DNA from 3 places in the Kluyvera sp. 1366 genome. Region 1 is predicted to be linked to each of the others. Evidence: predicted binding sites of a transcription regulator. Region 1 holds the regulator's gene; each other region holds the start of a gene.
The links. Region 1 encodes Fur, which represses iron uptake genes when iron is present. Its sites were predicted from a motif close to ATAATAATGAGAACNACTATCAA; they were not measured.
Positions count from the first base shown of each region.

Region 2: a site for Fur is predicted at 2,119-2,141, ahead of efeU (iron uptake transporter permease EfeU). Genes of this name have one in related genera too.
Region 3: a site for Fur is predicted at 3,314-3,336, ahead of ACVLVH_RS15035 (TonB-dependent siderophore receptor). Genes of this name have one in related genera too.

Region 1 covers NZ_JBTRDW010000004.1:191,867-199,736, forward strand. The annotation lists gene pgm (phosphoglucomutase (alpha-D-glucose-1,6-bisphosphate-dependent)) at 1-234, opposite strand, end outside; gene seqA (replication initiation negative regulator SeqA) at 259-798, opposite strand; gene ybfF (esterase) at 1,047-1,811, shown strand; gene ybfE (LexA regulated protein) at 1,979-2,254, shown strand; gene fldA (flavodoxin FldA) at 2,392-2,922, shown strand; gene fur (ferric iron uptake transcriptional regulator) at 3,277-3,726, shown strand; gene ACVLVH_RS10225 (hypothetical protein) at 3,788-4,183, opposite strand; gene glnS (glutamine--tRNA ligase) at 4,419-6,086, opposite strand; gene nagE (N-acetylglucosamine-specific PTS transporter subunit IIBC) at 6,239-7,870, opposite strand, start outside.
Region 2 covers NZ_JBTRDW010000002.1:573,585-581,454, forward strand. The annotation lists gene efeB (iron uptake transporter deferrochelatase/peroxidase subunit) at 1-54, opposite strand, end outside; gene efeO (iron uptake system protein EfeO) at 57-1,172, opposite strand; gene efeU (iron uptake transporter permease EfeU) at 1,227-2,060, opposite strand; gene putP (sodium/proline symporter PutP) at 2,269-3,753, opposite strand; gene putA (trifunctional transcriptional regulator/proline dehydrogenase/L-glutamate gamma-semialdehyde dehydrogenase) at 4,202-7,870, shown strand, end outside.
Region 3 covers NZ_JBTRDW010000006.1:184,881-192,750, forward strand. The annotation lists gene ACVLVH_RS15020 (phosphatase) at 1-238, opposite strand, end outside; gene ghrA (glyoxylate/hydroxypyruvate reductase GhrA) at 263-1,201, opposite strand; gene treA (alpha,alpha-trehalase TreA) at 1,409-3,088, shown strand; gene ACVLVH_RS15035 (TonB-dependent siderophore receptor) at 3,351-5,450, shown strand; gene ACVLVH_RS15040 (GlsB/YeaQ/YmgE family stress response membrane protein) at 5,514-5,762, opposite strand; gene ACVLVH_RS15045 (flagellar brake protein) at 5,949-6,683, shown strand; gene ACVLVH_RS15050 (FGGY family carbohydrate kinase) at 6,812-7,870, opposite strand, start outside.

The sequences.
Region 1 (7,870 bases):
GGTGATGCCATTCTTTTTGCGCTCTTCAGCAATCGCCTGCGCGATCGCCAAAATGTGCTGTTCGTTGAAGCTTTGGCGTCCCGCGCTGCCGCGGTGGCCTGAAGTGCCAAATTTCACCGCATGATCCGGATTCGCCACATCGGGCTTCAGGACGTAATACTGCGAGGTTAATTGTGCAACGTTAATCAAATCGCTCTGCTGGGCAGGCTGCCCGGCACGGGGGTGATTGGCCATTGGCGCTTCTCCCTGACGCTTCAGTTAAATGGTGCCGCGAACTTTCTCTGTCAGTTCCTGTGGGAACTGCATAGCCAGCATGATGTGTTCCACCATGCTGCATTTGCGACCTGTATTGGTGTTCGTGATCACCCAGTACGGTGTGCCGGGAACGTGCTTCGGCTTGGTATGGGTGCCATTTTGCAGCAGCGTGTGCTCGTCGCCCGCAAAGTAGACGCGGGTACGGCCCTGCAGCGAGGCAGTAGCTTCAGCAAACGCAGCCGGATCAAGACGATAGAGCGTTGACAGTACCAACATGAAGCGGTTAACCGCCTTATTCTGCTCGGCATATTCATCGGAAAGTAGCAGCTCACGTACCGCCCGGACGCGATCCTGAGGACGCGCTTCACGGCTGGCAGGTTGCGCTTCTTTGATTGATGCACCAGCGGCGGGCGCAGCGGGTGCGCTCTGTCCAGCGGTGAACTTCAACATGCGGCGCAAAATATCTGAGGCGCTTTCACCAATGTGCTGCGTGTGGCTGGCAATATAACGGTAGAGTTCTTCGTCAACTTCAATCGTTTTCATCTTTTTCCGTACGATTCTGGCAAATGACAGAACCACGCATTCTTGCAACGTCCTTAGCAAAATCCAGTCGTGCAAAACGTGAGCGGGTTCTAACATAAGGATTATAAAGTTAAATCCGTGGCAGCCGATAGCGTTGGCAACGTTTACGGGCAAAAGTCGGAATATGCCCTAATGCCCACCGGCCTGACTGCTGGACAGGTGAATCCATGATAACCTAAGCCAAGGTCACAACCGTAAGAACTTTAGCCATGATTTTGAACGCCCGTCTGCAAACTGAACAATCTGCCCCCAATGCCACGCCGATTCTGTTGATCCATGGTCTTTTTGGCAGCCTTGATAACCTTGGCGTGCTGGCGCGTGGGGTGCGTGATGCACGTCCGACGCTGCAAGTTGACGTGCGCAATCACGGCTTGTCGGCGCGTAGTGATGAGATGAATTATCACGTGATGGCGCAGGACATTGTCGAAACGCTGGATGCGCACCATATCGATCGCGCGGGTGTGATTGGCCACTCAATGGGCGGCAAAATCGCCATGGCACTGAGTGCCATCGCGCCGGAACGTATCGATAAAATGGTGATGATCGATATCGCGCCCGTTGATTACCAAACGCGCCGCCATGACGAAATTTTTGCCGCTATTCGGGCCGTGAGCGCCGCGGGCGTCACGCGCCGCAGCGAAGCCGCTGAAGTAATGCGTCAGCATATTGATGAAGAAGGCGTGATCCAGTTCATCCTCAAATCTTTCGCAGAGGGCGAATGGCGCTTTAATGTGCAGGTGCTGTGGGATAATTACAGCATTATTTCCGGCTGGGAAGAGATTCCTGCGTGGCCGCATCCGGCGCTGTTTATCCGCGGCGGCGACTCGCCTTATCTGGATAATCAGCATCGCGATGCGCTGCTGCGTCAGTTCCCGCAGGCACATGCACATGTGATCAGCGGTGCTGGACACTGGGTGCACGCCGAGAAACCCGATGCGGTGTTACGCGCCGTTCGGCGTTTTTTTAACCTGTAAAAGCAAAAGCTTGCCGCTTGCGCTTTAGGGTTGGCGTCAGGGAAGGCGCTGGAGTATGATGTCGCGCTAAAAATTTGCCACGGATATTTTTTCGCCGTGGTCGGGCCGATAATGTTTTAATCGCGCAGCGCCTTTCCGCCGTTCGCGCCCACTCAGTTTTACAAACCATGGCAAAAGAACAGACAGACCGCACTACGCTTGATCTCTTCGCAGACGAGCGGCGTCCTGGTCGCCCGAAAACCAGCCCGCTGACGCGTGATGAACAGTTACGCATCAACAAACGCAATCAGCTCAAGCGCGATAAAGTGCGTGGGCTGCGTCGTGTTGAGCTGAAGATGTCGAGCGAGGCGGTTGACGCCCTCAGCACGCTAGCCGATCAGCAAAACATCAGTCGCAGCGAATTGATTGAACAAATGCTGCTGGCACAGCTCAAACTGTCGTAACGCGCGAAGACCGCACGCTGGAACACAAAGTCACGGTTTTATACGTTCCGCACTTTTTACCGGTCTGCTATTATTCGCATAACTGTGCAGTCAACTGACTTACTTTCACAATCAGGATTTAAGAGGTTACCTAACCCATGGCAATCGTAGGCATTTTCTTCGGCAGCGATACCGGCAACACTGAAAACATTGCAAAGATGATCCAGAAACAACTGGGTAAAGATGTCGCCGAAGTGCATGACATTGCTAAGAGCACCAAAGAAGATCTCGAAGCGTTCGACATCCTGCTGCTGGGTATCCCAACCTGGTATTACGGCGAAGCGCAGTGTGACTGGGACGATTTCTTCCCGACGCTGGAAGAGATTGATTTCAATGGTAAGCTGGTAGCGCTGTTTGGTTGTGGCGATCAGGAAGATTACGCCGAGTACTTCTGTGATGCGATGGGCACTATCCGTGACATCATTGAGCCGAATGGTGCGGTGATCGTCGGTCACTGGCCAACCGAAGGCTATCACTTCGAAGCCTCTAAAGGCCTGGCCGATGACAAAAACTTCCTTGGTTTGGCCATTGACGAAGACCGTCAGCCGGAATTGACCAACGAACGCGTTGAGAAGTGGGTGAAGCAGATCTTTGATGAGCTGCAGCTGAAAGAGATTATTGAAGCTTAATTCCCTGCTCTGCCCGATGTGCGCACTGCCTCACATCGGGTAACGGAATTTCCTATAAAAATAATAGCTACGGTTTTTTAACTTTTCCCCGCAAATCTGTAGAATACCCGCAATGGTCATCCGCTTATTCCTCTGGCAGTAGAATGAGGCTGAGTGAAATGGAATCCAAAACCCAAGCGTCTTGAAGACGTTAGTGACGATATCCTTACAAACTTTGGTGATTAAGGACGTTGCCTTGGTTTTCATTTCACTGCTTGAGTTCTATAATGAGACGCAAATGAGAATGCGCGTTGACCTAAACATTCAAGGCCCCTGCGCCGCAAGTGACTAGCAAAGTAACAGGACAATATCCGCATGACTGACAACAACTCCGCATTGAAGAAGGCTGGCCTGAAAGTCACGCTACCCAGACTGAAAATTCTGGAAGTGCTTCAGGGACCCGGCCCAGAGTCCCATCACGTCAGTGCGGAAGATTTGTATAAGCGCCTGATTGATATGGGCGAAGAGATTGGTCTGGCAACGGTGTATCGCGTTCTTAACCAGTTTGACGACGCGGGCATCGTAACCCGTCACAACTTTGAAGGCGGCAAATCTGTCTTCGAACTGACTCAGCAGCATCACCACGATCACTTGATCTGCCTGGATTGTGGCAAAGTTATAGAATTCAGCGATGAATCAATCGAAACGCGTCAGCGTGAAATTGCCACTCGCCACGGCATTAAGCTCAGCAACCACAGCCTGTACCTGTACGGTCATTGTGCTTTGGGAGACTGCCGCGAAGACGATACGCTCCACGATAAGTAATTGAGTGTGCTATGCAGTATAAAAAAAACCGGCGCTTGAGCCGGTTTTTTTATGCCTGTAATCAGGCGACAAGCGTTTCCTGCAGGTAGCGCCAGCGCGGAATGGCGGTGCTGCAATCCAATACCGCCAGTGAAATGCGGCTCTGATTGATGCCGTTCATCATCTGTAATTCACGATACTGAATCGTCACTTCCTCGCTTTGCTGCGAGATGATGGCGTGCTCACTGGTGGCAATGCGCATGCCTTCACGCTGCCCCTGTAACTGGCGAAACAGCACTTCCATTTCATTGAGGTCCAATCGTTTGCCTTGCGGCGTGACCATTTTGAACTCGGGATGAAAGTGCGATAAAAACAGATCAATGCTGTCGTCACTGCCTTCCGCCTGATTGAAAATACGTTCAATAAGCTGATGTAAAACCACCACGCTATGCCTGGCTTCCTGGGCGAGAGTTGTCATTTTTTTTCCTTAGATAAGCCGCAGAGCACCGTCTGAGAGCGCATAGCCTACCTGAAAAAAAGTTTTTCACACTGCCAAATGGGTTAATTTTTCTAAAGTCAGAATAGTCGCAAATAGGGAATTAAAGGCGAATTGAGGCGTGCAGCATAAAAGGTCGTATCTGGCCAAATTGAGATAATAAAAAAGGGCGATTGCTCGCCCTTTCATGATCTTATCGTGCTCGCGACTAAAACTATTAATCGCCGATTTTTGCCCAGGTATCACGCAAACCTACGGTGCGGTTAAACACCAGCCTGGAGGGCTGTGAATAGACGCTATCAGCACAGAAATAGCCTTCACGTTCGAACTGGTACGGTGCCATCGAATCGGCAGCACGTAAACCAGGCTCAACGAAGCCCTGTTTGATTTCCAGTGAGTTTGGGTTGATGGTGGTGAGGAAATCCTCAGCCGCGCCCGGATTTGGCACACTGAACAGACGATCGTACAGGCGGAATTCCGCTGGCAGCGCGTGGATTGCAGAAACCCAATGGATAACACCTTTCACTTTACGGCCATCGGCCGGATCTTTGCTCAGCGTATCAACGTCGCAAGTACAATAGATGCAGGTAATATTGCCTTCAGCATCCTTCGCCACACGTTCGGCACGGATCACGTAAGCATTACGCAGACGCACTTCTTTACCCAGCACCAAACGCTTATACTGCTTGTTGGCTTCTTCACGGAAGTCAGCGCGATCGATCCACACTTCACGGCTGAATGGCACTTCACGCGTGCCCATCTCCGGTTTGTTCGGATGATTCGGCATAGTGATGATCTCATCGTGACCTGCAGGCAGGTTCTCGATCACCACTTTCAACGGATCCATTACCGCCATCGCACGCGGTGCGTTTTCATTGAGATCGTCACGAATGCACGATTCCAGTGAAGCCATCTCCACGATATTGTCCTGTTTGGTCACACCAATACGGCGGCAGAACTCACGGATAGAAGCGGCGCTATAACCACGACGACGTAGACCCGAAACGGTTAGCATGCGCGGATCGTCCCAGCCTTCTACCACCTTCTCGCTCACCAGCTGAGTCAGTTTACGCTTCGACATCACCGCATATTCCAGATTTAGGCGTGAGAACTCGTACTGACGCGGATGAACCGGAATGGTGATGTTATCCAGCACCCAATCGTACAGACGACGGTTATCCTGGAACTCCAACGTGCAGAGAGAGTGCGTAATGCCTTCGATCGCATCCGAAATGCAATGAGTGAAGTCGTACATCGGGTAGATGCACCACTTGCTGCCGGTCTGATGGTGATCGGCAAACTTAATGCGGTACAGCACCGGATCGCGCATCACGATAAAGCTGGACGCCATGTCGATTTTGGCACGCAAACAGGCTTTGCCCTCTTCGAAACCGCCATCGCGCATCTTCTCGAACAGCGCCAGGTTTTCTTCCACGCTGCGATCGCGATATGGGCTGTTTTTACCCGGCGCCGTCAGTGAACCGCGATACTCACGGATCTCATCCGCCGACAGTTCATCAACGTAAGCCAGACCTTTGTTGATCAGCTCAACCGCATAGTTGAACAGTTGGTCGAAGTAGTCTGAGGAGTAACGAATGTTGCCGCTCCACTCAAAGCCCAGCCATTGCACGTCACGCTTAATGGATTCGACAAACTCCAGATCTTCTTTAACTGGGTTAGTGTCGTCGAAACGCAGATTGCACTGACCTTGATAGTCTCGCGCGATACCAAAGTTCAGGCAGATAGATTTCGCATGGCCAATATGCAGATAACCATTGGGCTCAGGCGGGAAACGGGTATGCACACTGTTGTGCTTACCGCTCGCCAAATCTTCGTCGATGATCTGACGAATAAAGTTCGTTGGGCGGGCTTCAGCCTCACTCATCTCAAAATCCTCAAAAACTATAACGGGTGATTTGTACCACGAAGTAACGGAGTATGATCCACAAAGCGCAGGAGGGAAACAACCGTTTGTTGGTCGTTTTAAAACAAAAAAGGCAGGAATCGCTTCCTGCCTTCTGGCTCAATCACAAGGACTTAGCCTTTAACCTCGTACAGCGGGGTTTGGCCTGCAACCACTGAACCGGTTGCCAGTAAATTCAGACCAGCGAAATCATCGCTATTGCTGACCACAACCGGACTGATCATCGAGCGGGCGTTGGCATTGAGGAAGTCCAGATCCATTTCCAGGATTGGCTGACCTGCAGTGACCGTTGCGCCCTCTTCAACCAGACGCGTGAAGCCTTTACCTTCCAGCGCTACTGTATCCAGCCCCATATGTACCACGATCTCGACGCCGTTTTCCGCCTCAAGGCAGAACGCATGGTTGGTATTGAAGATCTTCACCACGGTTCCGGCGGTTGGCGCAACCACGGTTTTGCCGGTTGGCTTGATGGCCAGACCATCACCGACTGCCTTGCTGGCGAATGCTTCGTCAGGCACATTTTCCAGCGCAACGATGTCACCGGTTACTGGCGCCAGCAGCGTAGCAATCACGGCTTTTTCGCTGTTCAGCACCGCCTGCGGTTTTACAGCAGCAGCAGGAGCAGCCGTTGACGCCGCGGCAGATGCCGCAACTGGACCTTTGCTCAGTACGGTTTTCATTGCTGTTGCAATGCTTTCCGCCTGCGTACCGACAATAACCTGTACGCTCTGCTTGTTCAGACGAATCACACCTGAAGCACCGAGACGTTTAGCGACACCTTCATTAACCTGCGCGGAATCTTTAACGTTCAGACGTAGACGTGTGATACAGGCATCGATGTTGGTCAGGTTTTCTGAGCCACCTACCGCCGCAATATAACGACGCGCCAGAGATTCAGTTTGGCTTTCACCGTTGCCGCTGTTATCGACATTGACGTCATAACCATCGGTTTCATCGCCCGCAGAGAGTTCGCGGCCCGGCGTCATCAGGTTGAATTTCTGGATGGTGAAGCGGAATACCACGTAGTAGATAACGAAGAACACCAGACCTTGTGGGATCAGCATCCACCAGTGCACCGCCAGCGGGTTGCGCGTTGACAGCACCATATCCACCAGACCCGCACTGAAGCCGAAACCGGCAATCCACTGCATGCTCGCGGCGATGAAAACTGAAAGACCGGTCAGTGCCGCGTGAATCACATACAGCACCGGCGCCACGAACATGAAGGAGAATTCCAGCGGTTCAGTGATACCCGTAAAGAAGGCGGCAAAGGCCGCCGCCAGCATAATGCCGCCGACTTTAGCGCGGTTTTCCGGGCGTGCGCAGTGGTAAATTGCCAGCGCTGCACCTGGAAGACCAAACATCATGATTGGGAAGAAGCCCGCCTGATAACGACCGGTGATGCCAGGGATACCTGTACCTTCAGCGATAGACTGCGCGCCGCCAAGGAATTTAGGAATATCGTTGATACCGGCAACATCGAACCAGAATACCGAGTTCAATGCGTGGTGTAAGCCAACAGGAATCAGCAGACGGTTAAAGAAAGCGTAGATGCCCGCACCGACGGAACCCAGCTTCTGAATATGCTCACCAAAACTTACCAGTCCACCGAAAATGATCGGCCAGATATACATCAGAATGAACGCAACCAGGATCATCAGGAACGATACAAGGATCGGCACCAGACGGCGACCGCTAAAGAAGGACAACGCTTTTGGCAGTTCAACATGACTAAAGCGGTTATA
Region 2 (7,870 bases), on a different contig from region 1:
TCCCTGCAATAATCGACGACGCGACGGCTGCGCCGCGTCATTTTTATCACTCATGATCAGTCGAGACCCAAGGTTCCACGCAACAGTGAGAGATCTTCCGCCAGCGTGGTAATCGGGCCTTTCAGCGCGTTACGGTCAGCGGTAGTCAGTTTTTCGTACGATTCAAAGCCATCTTTGGTGCGATATTTGCTGAGAATGCCGTCGACTTTCCTGAAGTTAGCATCCACTTTCGCCAGCAGCTGCGGGTTGTTTTTCTGCAGCAGCGGACGCAGCAGATCAACGATTTTCTGCGCGCCATCAATGTTGGCCTGGAAGTCGGAGAGATCGGTACGGCTGTAACGATCCTCTTCACCAGAGATCTTGCTGGAGGCCACTTCTTCAATCAGACCGGCTGCGCCGCCAACCACCTTCGCCGGTGGGAACGCCAGTTCGCTGATGCGGGTTTGCAGATCGAGCACATCCTGATTTAGCTTGCTGGCGAACTCTTCGGCACCTTTGGTGGTGTTATCGGCGAACAGGATTTTTTCCAGGCGGTGGAAACCGGTGAATTTCGGATCTTCATTTTTCTTCTCGAAGTCATCTTCACGCGCATCAATGCTGCCATCCAGATCTGAGAACAGCTCAGCAATAGGTTCAATACGCTCGTAATGCACGCGCGTAGGTGCGAATAGCGCTTTGGCTTTCTCAATGTCGCCGGCTTTCACCGCATCGGTAAACGCTTTGGTGCCCGCTACCAGCTCTTTCACTTCATTCATCACGTAGACTTTGTAGTCGGCGATCGGGCCAACCAGCTCCAGCACATCCGGTTTACCGTTTGCCGCTTTCTTCGCATCGCCGCTCACCACCAGCTTGCCTTTCGGGTTGCTGAGCAGGCCGCAGGTCATGTCATATTCGCCCGCTTCCAGATTGGCGGTGAGTTTCTGGCTGAAGCCAGGCGCGATGTTTTCACGCTCTTCCACCACCATCACCCCTTTCAGGATTTCCCACTCCAGCGCTTTCTGGCTGTTGTTTTTGATGATGAACTGGGTTTTACCGGCCTGCACGTTGAGCGACATCGGCTCACATTGTTTGTCCGTCACGGTGACCGTGACTTGCGGGACGGCAGCAGTAGCCGCACCGGAAAGCGCCAGCATAGCAACCAACAGCGCCTTGCGGCGGAAGCGAATCGTCATAGTGATATCCCTGTTACATGGAAGAACAGGCGCGCAATCGCGCCTGATTAAATTTCAGCGTGTGGTACGTGCCGCGTTGACTGCAGGCCGGGCCGGGAAGAAAAACAGCAGCAGCGCCGGGATGAGATAGGCAAGCCACACCGCCACTTCGCTGACGCTTGGCGTTTCCTGGTAACCTAAAATCCCTTCCAAAAGCGTGCCGAACACCGAGTGCGTTGAGAGCGTGTTGCTCATATCAAACGCTACATCCTGGAAGTGATTCCACAAACCGGCCTCATGGAAGGCGCGAATGGCGCCGGCGGACAACCCCGCTGCGACAAACAGAATGAACAAACTGGTCCAGCGGAAAAAGTGCGCCAGGTTCAGGCGAATGCCGCCGTAATAGAGCAAAAAGCCCAGCGCCACGGCGGTTGCAAGGCCGAGCACCGCGCCGAGCGGCGGCGCATAACCCACATCTTGCGTGAACGCGGCCAGCAGGAAGAACACCGATTCCAGCCCTTCACGCGCCACCGCCAGAAACACCATCAGCACCAGCGGGAAGCCGCTGCTGCCCTGCTTCTGCAACGCCTGATCGACCGATTTTTCCAGCGTGGCTTTGATATTGCGCGAAACTTTGCGCATCCAGAACACCATCGACGTCAGGATCACCACGGCAATCACCGCGACAATGCCTTCGAACAGCTCCTGCTGTTTCTGAGGAAACTCACCGGTAGTTTCATTAATAAAGATGCCCAACGCTAAGCAGAGCGCGGCAGCGATAAATACGCCGGCCCACATGGCGGGAAACCATTGGGTGCGCTGGGTTCGTTTGAGATAGCTGGCAATCAGGCTGACGATGAGCGCTGCTTCCAGACCTTCGCGCAGCATAATGAGAAAGGGAACGAACATCACCAACCTCTTGAATTTTAAGAAGGGTAAACCTTAGGTAAAAAAACGTAAAGTGCGAACGATAGTGATTATCATTACTGAAGAGAGAAATACAAGTCACTGCAGGAAATTAATTTTGTTTTGCGGATTGGGGGGCGGGTTTTAGAGGGTGCGCATTTCTACGCACCCGGGGGTTCATCAAACACGTCGCCATCAATGGCGATAGAGGTTATTTGCTGTGGTATTGGGCTTCGGCGGCGGCAAAGCGCTGCTGCGCCGCTTCTGATGGGCCGCGACCCAGCAAGCTAAATACCACAATCGCAATACTGGCGAACGCGAAGCCTGGGATGATTTCATACAGCTCTGCGTAGCCATAATCTTTCCACAGCAATACGGTCAGCGCGCCAATCACCATACCGGCCAACGCGCCGTTGCGCGTCATGCGTTTCCAGCACACGCCGAACAGCACCACCGGACCAAAGGCGGCACCGAAGCCAGCCCACGCATAGCTCACCAGACCTAACACGCGGTTTTCCGGGTTGGCAGCCAACGCGATAGCAATCAAGGCAATCAGCAGCACCATCAAGCGCCCTACCCACACCAGCTCTTTCTGGCTGGCGTTTTTACGCAGGAAGCCTTTATAGAGATCCTCGGTCAAGGCGCTGGAGCACACCAGCAGCTGGCAGCTTAAGGTCGACATCACCGCGGCGAGAATCGCTGAGAGCAAGATACCGGCAATCCACGGATTGAACAGAATACGCGCCAGTTCGATAAAGATACGCTCGCCATTCTGGCTTACGCCCGCCGCCTGATCGGGATGGTTCTCGAAGTAGGCGATACCAAAGAAGCCCACCGCCACCGCGCCACCCAGGCACAGGATCATCCAAATCATACCGATACGACGCGCGCTGCGGATGGTGTGATGCGAATCGGCCGCCATAAAGCGCGCCAGAATATGCGGCTGCCCAAAGTAGCCAAGTCCCCAACCGAGCAGCGAAATCACCGCGACAAAGTTCAGCCCTTTCAGCATATCGAGGTTTTCGAGGCTCTTCGCCCTGATCACCGCCAGTGAATCATCCAGGCCGCCGACGGCGACAATCACGATAATTGGCGTCAGAATTAGCGCAAAAATCATCAGGCTGGCCTGCACGGTATCGGTCCAGCTCACCGCGAGGAAACCGCCCACCAGCGTGTAGAGAATGGTGGCAGCGGCACCTGCCCACAGCGCGGTCTGGTAATCCATACCAAAGGTACTTTCAAACAGACGCGCACCGGCAACCACGCCAGACGCACAATAGATAGTGAAGAAGATCAGAATCACCACCGCCGAGATAACGCGCAGCAGTTTGCTGTTATCTTCGAAACGGCTGGAGAAGAAGTCTGGCAGGGTTAAGGCATTATCGTGATGCTCGGTCTGCACACGCAGACGGCCCGCCACGATGCGCCAGTTCAGCCAGGCGCCGATGATCAGGCCGATGGCGATCCAACTTTCGGAGATCCCGGACAGGAAAATGGCGCCCGGCAGGCCCATCAATAACCAGCCGCTCATATCGGAAGCACCCGCAGAGAGCGCGGTCACGACGCTCCCTAAACTGCGCCCGCCGAGAATATAGTCATCGAAGCTTTTGGTTGATCGCCAGGCGATGAAACCTATCAGCACCATCCCAAGGATATACACTACAAAGGTCACCAACATCGGTGTACTTACACTCATGAGTCTCTCCACTTATTATTTGATCCATCAAGAGAAATCTTTTTGATCAGCGCTGTCGGAACGGGACAGCAGCCTGGTTTCACCGCATCCAGAGAAAGCGATTTCTCTTAAGGCGCGGTATCCTGCCGCAAAGGGTCGGCGCGCACAATGCATTTAACACAGCTGTTACACCGGTTTCACCTTCCTTCGCTTTTTTAATGCCAGCAGGTTGCGCCTGCTCACAGTTTGAGTTGCACCTCATCGGGTTCAGGAACCGTCTTGTTGCTGGCGGTTGCAACATTGGCGAGTTTCTTGCAGCAATTTTCATGCCGCATTTATCGATTTAACACTTTCGGCGGTTCAAAGCGTGCAACCGAGGTCACATTTAACCTGGTTGCACAAAGTTGCAACATAGGTGATATTGCTGCCACGCAAGCGTTGAATCACTACTTTTGAGAACGAGGACATCATGGGAACGACTACCATGGGGGTGAAGCTGGATGAAGCCACCCGCGATCGCATTAAACTGGCGGCGCAGAAGCTTGACCGCACATCACACTGGCTGATCAAGCAGGCCATTTTTAATTATCTGGAGCAGCTGGAAGCCGGTGAATCCGTGCCGGAAATTCCGCAGTTGCTGATTGATGCCGCCGGTGATGAAAGCGTGCCCGACGAGGCGCTGCAGCCTTTCCTCGACTTCGCCGAACATATTTTACCGCAGTCAGTCAGCCGCTCAGCGATCACCGCCGCATGGCGTCGTCCGGAAACGGATGCGGTGCCAATGCTGCTGGAACAAGCGCGTCTCCCTGCCCCGCTGGCCGAGAAAACCCATCAGCTGGCTTACAGCCTTGCCGATAAATTGCGGCACCAGAAAGGTGCAACCGGCCGCGCCGGCATGGTGCAAAGCTTGCTGCAGGAGTTCTCACTCTCCTCGCAGGAAGGCGTGGCGCTGATGTGTCTGGCGGAAGCGCTACTGCGTATTCCGGATAAGCCGACGCGTGATGCGTTAATCCGCGACAAAATCAGCAATGGCAACTGGCAATCGCATCTTGGCCGCAGCCCGTCGATGTTTGTTAACGCCGCCACCTGGGGCTTGCTGTTTACCGGCCGTCTGGTCTCTACCCATAATGAGGCTAATCTGTCGCGCTCGCTCAATCGCATCATCGGTAAAAGCGGCGAACCGCTGATCCGTAAAGGCGTGGACATGGCGATGCGCCTGATGGGCGAGCAGTTTGTTACGGGTGAAACCATCGCCGAAGCGCTGGCCAATGCGCGCAAACTGGAAGAGAAAGGGTTCCGTTACTCATACGACATGCTGGGCGAAGCGGCGCTGACCGCCAGCGATGCCAAAGCCTATTTGATTTCCTATCAGCAGGCGATTCACGCCATCGGCAAGGCGTCGAACGGTCGCGGTATTTATGAAGGTCCGGGCATCTCCATCAAACTGTCAGCGCTGCATCCGCGCTACAGCCGCGCGCAGTATGAGCGCGTGATGGACGAACTCTACCCGATCCTCAAATCTCTGACGCTGCTGGCGCGCTCGTATGACATCGGTATTAACATCGATGCGGAAGAAGCCGATCGCCTTGAGCTGTCGCTCGATCTGCTGGAAAAACTTTGCTTTGAACCGGAGCTGGAAGGCTGGAACGGCATCGGCTTTGTGATTCAGGCGTATCAGAAGCGCTGTCCGTTCGTGATTGATTCGCTGATTGATTTGGCGCAGCGCAGCCGTCGCCGTCTGATGATCCGCCTGGTGAAAGGCGCGTATTGGGACAGCGAAATCAAACGCGCGCAGATTGAAGGTCTGGAAGGCTATCCGGTCTATACCCGCAAGGTGTACACCGACATCTCTTATCTGGCGTGCGCGCGCAAACTGCTCGCGGTGCCGAACCTGATCTATCCGCAGTTTGCTACCCACAACGCGCACACGCTGGCGGCGATCTACCAGCTGGCGGGCAATAACTATTATCCAGGCCAGTACGAATTCCAGTGCCTGCACGGCATGGGTGAACCGCTGTATGAGCAGGTTGTCGGTAAAGTGGCCGATGGCAAGCTGAACCGACCGTGTCGTATTTATGCGCCGGTCGGTACCCACGAAACGCTGCTGGCGTATCTGGTGCGTCGTCTGCTGGAGAACGGTGCCAATACCTCCTTCGTTAACCGCATCGCTGATAACACCTTGCCGCTGGATGAGCTGGTCGCCGATCCGGTTGCCGCCGTGGAGAAAATGGGCATTGCGGAAGGCGCGATTGGTTTACCGCATCCGAAAATCCCGCTGCCGCGCGATCTGTATGGCGCCAAACGCGCTAACTCCGCCGGTCTGGATATGGCCAACGAACATCGTCTGGCGTCGCTCTCCAGCGCCCTGCTCAACAGCGCCAGCCAGCCGTGGATTGCCCAGCCGCTGGTAGAAGGTGAATTGGGCGAAGGCGTCAGCCGCCCGGTGCTCAATCCTGCCGCGCCTGCGGATGTGGTGGGCAGCGTGCGTGAAGCTACCGAAGCCGAAGTCTCGGCTGCACTGGATGCGGCAGTCAATGCCGGTCCAATCTGGTTCGCGACGCCACCGCAGGAGCGTGCCGCGATTCTGGAGCGTGCCGCCGAAGCGATGGAAGGCCAGATGCAGCAGCTGATTGGCCTGCTGGTGCGTGAAGCCGGTAAAACCTACAACAACGCCATCGCCGAAGTGCGTGAAGCGGTTGATTTCCTCTACTACTACGCGGGCATGGTGCGCGACGATTTCGATAACGAAACCCATCGTCCGCTTGGTCCGGTGGTGTGCATTAGCCCGTGGAACTTCCCGCTGGCGATCTTTACCGGACAAGTTGCCGCAGCGCTGGCGGCGGGTAACAGCGTGCTGGCAAAACCGGCGGAGCAAACGCCGCTGATTGCCGCGCAGGCGGTGCACATCCTGCTGGATGCCGGCGTACCGGCTGGCGTGTTGCAACTGCTGCCGGGCCAGGGCGAAACCGTGGGTGCGCAACTGACCGGCGACGAGCGCGTGCGCGGTGTGATGTTCACCGGTTCAACCGCGGTGGCGACATTGCTGCAGCGTAATCTGGCTGGTCGTCTCGATCCTCAGGGTCGTCCGACGCCGCTGATTGCCGAAACCGGCGGCATGAACGCGATGATCGTGGATTCCTCAGCGCTCACCGAACAGGTGGTGGTGGATATCGTGGCTTCGGCCTTTGATAGTGCCGGTCAACGCTGCTCGGCGCTGCGTCTGCTGTGCGTGCAGGACGATGTGGCCGATCACACGCTGAAAATGCTGCGCGGTGCGATGGCCGAGTGCCGCATGGGCAACCCGGAACGTCTCTCGACCGACATTGGTCCGGTGATCGATGTCGAAGCGAAAGCCAATATCGAACGTCACATTCAGGCGCTGCGCAACAAGGACTTCACCGTCTATCAGGCGGCGCAGGAGAATCCGCAGGACAGCAAAGAGTGGAACAGCGGCACCTTTATCAAGCCGACGCTGATCGAGCTAGATCAGGTGAGCGATCTGGATAAAGAGGTGTTTGGTCCGGTGCTGCACGTGGTGCGTTTCTCGCGCAATAACTTGCCGCAGCTGGTGGAGCAGATTAACGCGTCGGGTTACGGCCTGACGCTCGGCGTGCATACGCGCATCGATGAAACCATCGCGCAGGTTACGGCGAGCGCTAAAGTCGGCAACCTGTATGTAAACCGCAATATGGTGGGTGCGGTCGTCGGCGTGCAGCCGTTCGGCGGCGAAGGCTTGTCGGGCACCGGTCCAAAAGCCGGTGGTCCGCTCTATCTCTATCGCCTGCTGGCCAACCGTCCAGATGGCGCGCTGCGTATCACCTTTGATCGTCAGGATGCCGAGCGCCCGGTGGATAGCACAGTGCGTGCCGAGCTGATGCGTGCGCATCAGGCATTGCAGCAGTGGGCGCAGGATAAGCCTGAGCTGCTGGCGCTGTGTCAGCGTTACGACGAGCTGGCGCAGGCCGGTACGGTGCGTCTGCTGCCGGGCCCAACCGGCGAGCGCAATACCTTCACCCTGCTGCCGCGCGAACATGTGCTGTGCATCGCCGATAACGCGGAAGACGCGCTGACGCAACTGGCGGCGGTGACCAGCGTCGGCAGTCAGGCCATCTGGCAGGATGATGAGCTGCATCGTGCG
Region 3 (7,870 bases), on a different contig from region 1:
GCTGATTTTTGATGTTGGCTTCGATACCGCGCAGCACGCCAACGCCATCAATCACGCGCGGCCAAATGCGCATGTTGACGAAATGCCAATAGTGCGGCGCATCGGCCATATCCGGGCCGTGATCGGTAATCGCGAACAGCTTCAGGCCGTTCTGTTTCGCCTGCGCCACATAATCATGCAGCGTGCTGTAAGCGTGCGTGCTGGCAACGGTGTGCATATGTAAATCAACGGGATACATCTTCATCTCCTGACCCAATGGGAATTAATAACCGCGCTGGCGATCGACTAAACCACCCGGCTGTTGACCTTGCTCCAGAGCAAGTATGGCATCCGCAATGTAATCCATCGCCTCGCCTGGCAAGGTAATCGCCGCAGTATGTGGCGTGATTGTGACATGCGGATGAGACCACAACGGATGATCCTGCGGCAGCGGCTCGCGCTGGAACACATCCAGCGCGGCGGCGGCCAGCTGACCGCTGTTGAGCGCCGCCAGCAGATCGGCTTCTACCACATGCGCACCGCGCGCAAGGTTGATGAAGCAGGCGCCGTGCGGCAATGCGTTAAGCAGCTGGCTATCAATCAGGTTGGTGGTTTCCGACGTGGTCGGCAGCAGATCGATCAGCACCTGCGTGCCCGCCAGGAAAGCATTGAGCTGTTCGCGGCCATGAAAGCTTTGCACACCGTCGATCTGCTTCGGCGAACGGCTCCAGCTGCGTAACGGAAAGCCCCACTGACGCAAACTCTCCAGCACGCTACGGCCTAATACGCCCGCGCCGAGCACGCCAATGGTGAAGTTTTCGCGATCGAAACCGTCCAGCTCCTGCCAGCAAGCCTGCTGCTGCAGTTGACGATAGTCGGCAAAACGGCGGAACCAGCCCAGCACACACCAGTTGGCGTACTCCTGCATCTGGCGCGCCATGCCGGTATCTTCCAGGCGGAATAACGGCACAGTGTCGGCCAGCATCTGTGGATTGTCACGCAGCTGTTTGAGGATCTCGTCGACGCCCGCGCCCATGGCAAACACACCTTTCAGCTGACGCCCCGCCAGCATCTCGACCGGCGGAGAACGCACTACCGCATAATCGGCCGGCGCGTTGTCGCCCGGCTGCCAGTCACGCACGCGCGCCTCCGGCAAACGCTGACGCAAACCCTCCAGCCAACCTTGCGGCGCCAGCGACGGGTGATACCAGATTATCTCCATACGACTCTCCTTTTTTTGCTTCAGCCTCAGGCAAATAGCCGTACAGGGCAAGCAAAAACCTTAGCCTTGAGGCAATTTCTCACGTGATTAATTCCGGGCGCTTCACATTTCCACCGCTGTGCGAGGCTAAGCGGCGCGATTACGACTAAAGTTGTTCGGGTGGTCAATGCGTTAGCACACCACCTTTTCGGACAAGGAGAAAAACCGATGATAAAAAATGCCGTATTCACGCCCGCGCGTCTGACCTTTTTACTTAGCGCCGCGTTGCTGGCCGGTGCCAGCGCCGCACACGCCGACGATCAAAGCCGCATGCTCAGCAACCAACCGCAGCCACCGGATGTGCGCCTGGGACCGTTGTTCAATGCGGTACAACAGGCTAAATTTTATCCGGATCAGAAAACCTTCGCCGATGCGGTGCCGAAATCCAATCCCTCGTCGATTCTGGCCGACTGGCAGATGCAAAAAAACCAGCGCAACTTCGATCTCAAGCATTTTGTCGACAGCAACTTCACGCTGCCAAAAGAGGGTGACAAATATGTGCCGCCCGCCGGGCAAAGCCTGCGTGAGCACATCAACGGTTTATGGCCGGTGCTGACGCGTACCGCGCAAAGTGCCAGTCAGTACGATTCGCTGCTGCCGCTGCCCAAACCTTATGTGGTGCCTGGCGGACGCTTCCGCGAAGTGTATTACTGGGACAGCTACTTCACCATGCTTGGCCTGGCGGAGAGCGGTCACTGGGATCGCGTGCAGGATATGGTGGATAACTTCGCCACCGAGCTGGACAAATATGGCCATATTCCCAACGGCAACCGCAGCTACTATCTCAGCCGCTCGCAGCCGCCGTTCTTCAGCTTGATGGTTGACCTGCTGGCAACGCACAAAGGCGACGACGTCTATCGCCAATACCTGCCGCAGCTGCAGAAAGAGTACGATTACTGGATGGCGGACAGCGACAAAGTGGCGGCCGGCCAGGCCAGCAAACGCGTGATCAAACTCAGCGACGGCACGCTGCTTAACCGTTACTGGGACGATCGCGATGCGCCGCGTACCGAATCCTGGCTGGATGACGTCAACACCGCGAATAAAGCGCCGGAACGCAATAAACAGCAGGTTTATCGCGATCTGCGTGCGGGCGCGGCTTCGGGCTGGGATTTCAGTTCGCGCTGGTTCACCGATGCGCACAATCTGGCGTCCATCCGTACCACGCAGCTGGCACCGGTTGATCTTAACAGCCTGATTTTCCACCTCGAACAAACATTGTCTAAAGCCGCCAAACTGGATAAGCAGGATGACAAAGCTAAACAGTTCGCGGCGGATGCTGAGAAACGTCAGGCGGCGATCAATCGCTACCTTTGGGATGACAAAAAAGGCTGGTACGCCGATTACGATTTCCAGAAGAAGCAGGTGCATTCACAGCTGACCGCTGCAACGCTATTCCCGCTCTATATGCAGCTCGCGAGCGATAAGCAAGCTGAACGCACCGCTTCCGCAGTTGAAAAACAGCTGCTGAAACCCGGCGGACTGGTGACCACCACGGTGAATAACGGCCAGCAATGGGATGCACCAAACGGTTGGGCGCCGCTGCAATGGGTGGCGGTAGAAGGTCTGGAGCATTACAAGCAGCCGAAGTTGGCGCAACAGATTGGTCAGCGCTTCCTGCAGAACGTGCAGGCGACCTACGACAAGGAACATAAGCTGGTCGAGAAATACGTGGTTGAAGGCGCGCAGCTGGGCGGCGGTGGCGGCGGTGAATATCCGCTGCAGGACGGCTTCGGCTGGACCAATGGCGTGACGCTGAAGCTGCTGGATAAGTACTGCCCGAAAGACAAAACCTGTAATAACGCTGGCGATATCCCGAATATGCCGGTTTTAAGTCGCGCGAAGTAATTACCGCTATTCTGCCGGGCGAAGTAGCCCGGCAACTGCACATTCCCGTAGCGGCGCGATTTACTGCGCGATCCGAACCTGGGTAAGGTTTCGCCAGTGCAATGCGCGATAAATCGCGCCGCTACGGCTCGTGCCTGTCATCTGTGCATTTTCCTCACATCCCTCTAGCAACAAACTCACATCTTGAAACATTCGCGACAAAAGATAATAATTCTCAATCTGATATCGATAGCTATTCCCATTAAAATAACAGGAACCTCTCATGACCTCGTTGTTTACCCTTAAACGTGGCCGCGTACTGTGCGCGCTTGCGCTGGCTTTACCCGCGGCAAGCTTCGCTGAAGAGTCGATTGTCGTGACAGCGCAACCGCAAGAGAGCGCCACCTCGCCGACGCAGGGCTATCTCGCCACGCGCAGCAGCGGTGCCAGCAAAAGCGATCAGCCGCTGATCACTACGCCGCAGTCAATTTCGGTAGTGACGCGTCAGCAGATGGAAGATCAGGGCGCGCAGGATCTCAATCAGGCGCTGGGTTACACGCCGGGCGTCTTCACCAACTTTGGCGGCGCGGCCACGCGTTATGACACCATCGCGCTGCGTGGTTTCCACGGCGGCGATGTCGATAACACCTTCCTCGATGGCCTGCGCGTGATGAGTGACGGCGGCAGCTTCAACATCCTGCAGGTGGATAACTGGTTCCTCGACCGCATCGATGTGATTAAAGGTCCCTCCTCCGCGCTCTACGGCCAAACGGTGCCGGGCGGATTGGTGAATATGGTGAGCAAGCGCCCGCAGTTTGCTGAAGAGGGCCACTTCCGCCTGGCGACCGGCACCAACGCCACCAATAACGCCGCCTTTGATTACACCAACGCCATCAACGATCAGTGGGCATTTCGCGTAACCGGCATTACGCGCAACAGCGATACCCAATACGATCACACCCGTGAAGAGAAATATGCGATTTCGCCACAGCTGATGTGGCAGCCAAGTGAAGATACCAACTTAGTGCTGCGCGCCTACCTGCAGAAAGATCCGTCCGGCGGCTATCACGGCTCGGTACCGGCGGAAGGCACGCTCTATAGCCATAATGGCCGCAAATTGAGCGACAGTTTCTATGAAGGTGACACTGCGCTCGATCAGTTCAAACGTCGCGAGCAGATTTACAGCTATGACTTCTCGCATCGCTTCAACGATGTGTGGTCGGTGTACTCCACCGGCAGCTACAGCCACTCCAATACCGAGCTCGATCAGGTTTATCAGATTGGCTGGAACGCAACGAATCCAGACCTGCTGAACCGCTACTACTCCGGTGAGCGTTCATCGCTGAGCGCGTGGGCCAACGACAACCGCTTGCAGGCCGATTTCGCTACCGGCGCGGTTCAGCATCGCGTGACGCTGGGCGCGGAATACCATCGCTATAAAAACGACATCACCAAAGCCAGCGGTGCCGCCAGCGCGCTGAATGCGTGGAACGGCGAAGAAGTGGGCATCATGCCAGACTTCGACTGGACATCGCAGACGCGCCGCTACTATCAAACCGGTTTGTATCTGCAGGATGAGTTGCAGCTCGATCGCTGGCATCTGGATTTGTCAGGACGCTACGATCGCATCGTGTCGGAAAACGGCACCAGCCGTCGTCAGGACGATCACATCAGCGGCCGCGCTGCACTGTTATATGCCTTCGAGAACGGCATCTCGCCTTATGTCAGCTGGAGCCAGGCAATAACGCCGGCTTCGTTAACCGATCCTTTCGGCAATCAGCTAAAACCGACTACGTCAGAGCAGTATGAAGCGGGCGTGAAATATCAGCCGCTGGGCACGCGCGATATGTACTCAATCGCGGTGTACGATTTGACCCAGGACGATGTCGCCAACCGTAACGTGCTGGACGGCACTTACACGCCGTCGGGCAAAGTGCATTCGCAGGGCATTGAACTTGAGGCGCGTAATCAGCTGACGTCGCGTTTTAGCACCATCGCCGGCTACACACTAAATCATCTGCGCTTTAAAGATTCGGTGGACGGTAACGATGGCCATACGCCGTATGTGACGCCGAACAGCATGGCATCGTTGTGGGGACATTATCAGTTTGACTACGGCTTGAGCGCCGGTGCGGGTGTGCGCTATATCGGTAAACAGTGGGCGGATAACGAGAACACCACGCGTCTGCCATCGGTAACGCTGTTTGATGCGTCGGTTCGCGCCGATCTTGGCGCATGGAACTCAAAGCTGAAAGGCGCCTGGCTGCAGGTGAATGCCAACAACCTGACCGATAAGACGTATCTGGCCGCCTGTTACGGCACCGGTTACTGCTATCGCGGTGCCGAGCGCACGGTCATGGCCACGGTGGGCTACGACTTTTAATCAGGCATAAAAAAAATCCGCCACCCTTTGCGGGATGGCGGATTTCATCAAATCCTCGCGCGATTAACTTCGCACTTTACGGTAGATCCACAGCACCACAATGGCACCAATCACTGCCACCACGAAGCTGCCAAAGTTGAAACCGTCAACTTTACCGAAACCAAACAGGGTACTGATCCAGCCACCAACAACCGCACCCACCACACCCAGAACCACGGTGATGATAAAGCCGCCGCCATCTTTACCCGGCATAATCCACTTAGCGATAATCCCGGCAATCAGACCAAAAATAATCCATGAAAGAATACCCATGTACTGCTCCTTACGTTATTAATCAATGTGTTCACCGCCTCTAGTATAGACGGGATTTTATGATCTGCATCCCAACTTGCCGCAGTAAATAGCCGTTAGCTGACTAAAGGTTAGCGCATCGACGCCGATAACTGACGAACAGCATTGTCAGTCGTGAAAATAACAATCGGATAAGTGGAGCAGGACGTGGGAGAAGCCGATAAAGAACAATACCTCAAGCGAGGCACGTTAGCGGTTTTGGGCGTGATGAAGGACCTGTTGCGTTTTCAAACCCTGTTGATGGTGAATTTTTCGCGCGGTCAGTTTATCAGTCGCTTGCTGTCAGCCGATGAAGATCAGGTGATCTTTGACCTCGGCAGCAACGCGCTGGATAACGATTTAGCGCTGCAAGGTGGCGAAGTGAATATTGCCGCCGAAACGCACGGTGCCAAAGTCGAATTTGGCTTAACCGGTTTACAGCGGGTTGAATTCGAAGGCTTACCCGCTTTTGCTGCGTCGCTGCCGGAACTGGTGTGGCAGATTCAACGTCGTGAATTCTTTCGCGTCAATGCGCCACTGGAACCGGTTTTTTATTGCCACAGCCAGTGGCCTGATGGGCGTACCGCGCGTTTCCGCCTGCAGGATCTGTCACTGGGCGGCGTCGGCGTGCTGCTGGACGAAGCGCTACCGGAAGGCCTCAATCGCGGCGATACCTTTAAAAACCTGCGCGTGGATTTAGCTGAGTATGGTCACTTTGAGGTGACAGCACAGCTGCTGCACATTGGTGAACGCACCGTAGTGACCAGCAAGAATGAAACCCGCGCCACACCGCGCCTCAGCTTCCGCTTTACCGCCATCGAACCGATTCAGGAACGCCAGCTACAGCAGGTGATTTTTGCGCTGGAACGTCTGGCGCGTGATAAAGCCAACCGTTTCCAGTAGCGCTGGACGTTTATCACCGTACAACATCGTAGCGGCACAATTTATTGCGCTATGTGGCATGAGATACACGTCTACAAAGCGCGATAAATCGCGCCGCTACGAAGCGTGCGCGATTTAAATAACGGTAATCAATGCGGCTGATAACGGCAACGCGCCACCGCATCCAGCCAGCCGTGATAATTCTCCTGCATGTTTTTCGCCTGATCCTCTCGCGGCGTGATCACGCTACCGCCCTGTAACGCCTGCATCTCACTGCCCTGCTGCCACCAGCCTAAGGTGCGACCCGCTAATAGCGCGGCGCCCAGCGCAGAAACTTCTGCCGTCGGCACGCGTTTCAGTGGCCGCTGCAATACATCGGCCTGCATCTGCATCAACCAGCTATTTTCCGTGGCGCTGCCATCCACGCACAGCGCAGGAAGTTGCACGCCGCTGGCCTGCTCCATGGCAAAAAACACATCGGCGATCTGGAAGGTGATCGACTCCAGCGCCACGCGCGCCAGCACCTCCGGCGTCGCCGCATCGGTCAACCCACATACCATGCCGCGCGCTTTCAAATCCCACCAGGGCGCGCCAAGACCGGAAAGCGCCGGCACAAAATAGATGCCCTGATTGTGTTCGCTGCGCTGCGCCAGCGCAGTGAGTTCTCGCGGATCATGAATGCCAAGCATGCGGCCCAGCCACGCCGCGCCGGAACCGGTGTGGGTAATGTTGCCTTCAAAGGCATAGCGCAGCGTGCCGTCGTGCCACGCCACCGTGGTGCTGAGGCCATTTTCCGTCAGCAACGGCGTCGCCATCGACATCATCAGTGATGAACCGGTGCCGTAAGTGGCTTTCACCACCTCTTCGCTGCCGTTGCGCTGCGCTTGCAGCGCAGCGTGCGAATCGCCGATGCGTGACAAAATCGGCGTGCCGGGCGCTAAACCGGGAATATCGTTGCGTGTCACCACGCCTTGCGCGCTGGCCGAGGGCACAATCTGCGGCAGCGCCGCGCGGGGAATATGGAACAGCGCCAGCAATTCATCATCCCAGTCGCCGCTGTGCAGGTTGTAGAGTTGGGTGCGTGCCGCATTGGCATGATCGGTGACGAAGCTTTCGCCGCCGCTCAGCTGCCAGCTCAGCCAGCTATCCACGGTGCCGATACAGAGTTCACCGGCCTGCGCGCGCGCAAATCCATTCGGCAACGCAGC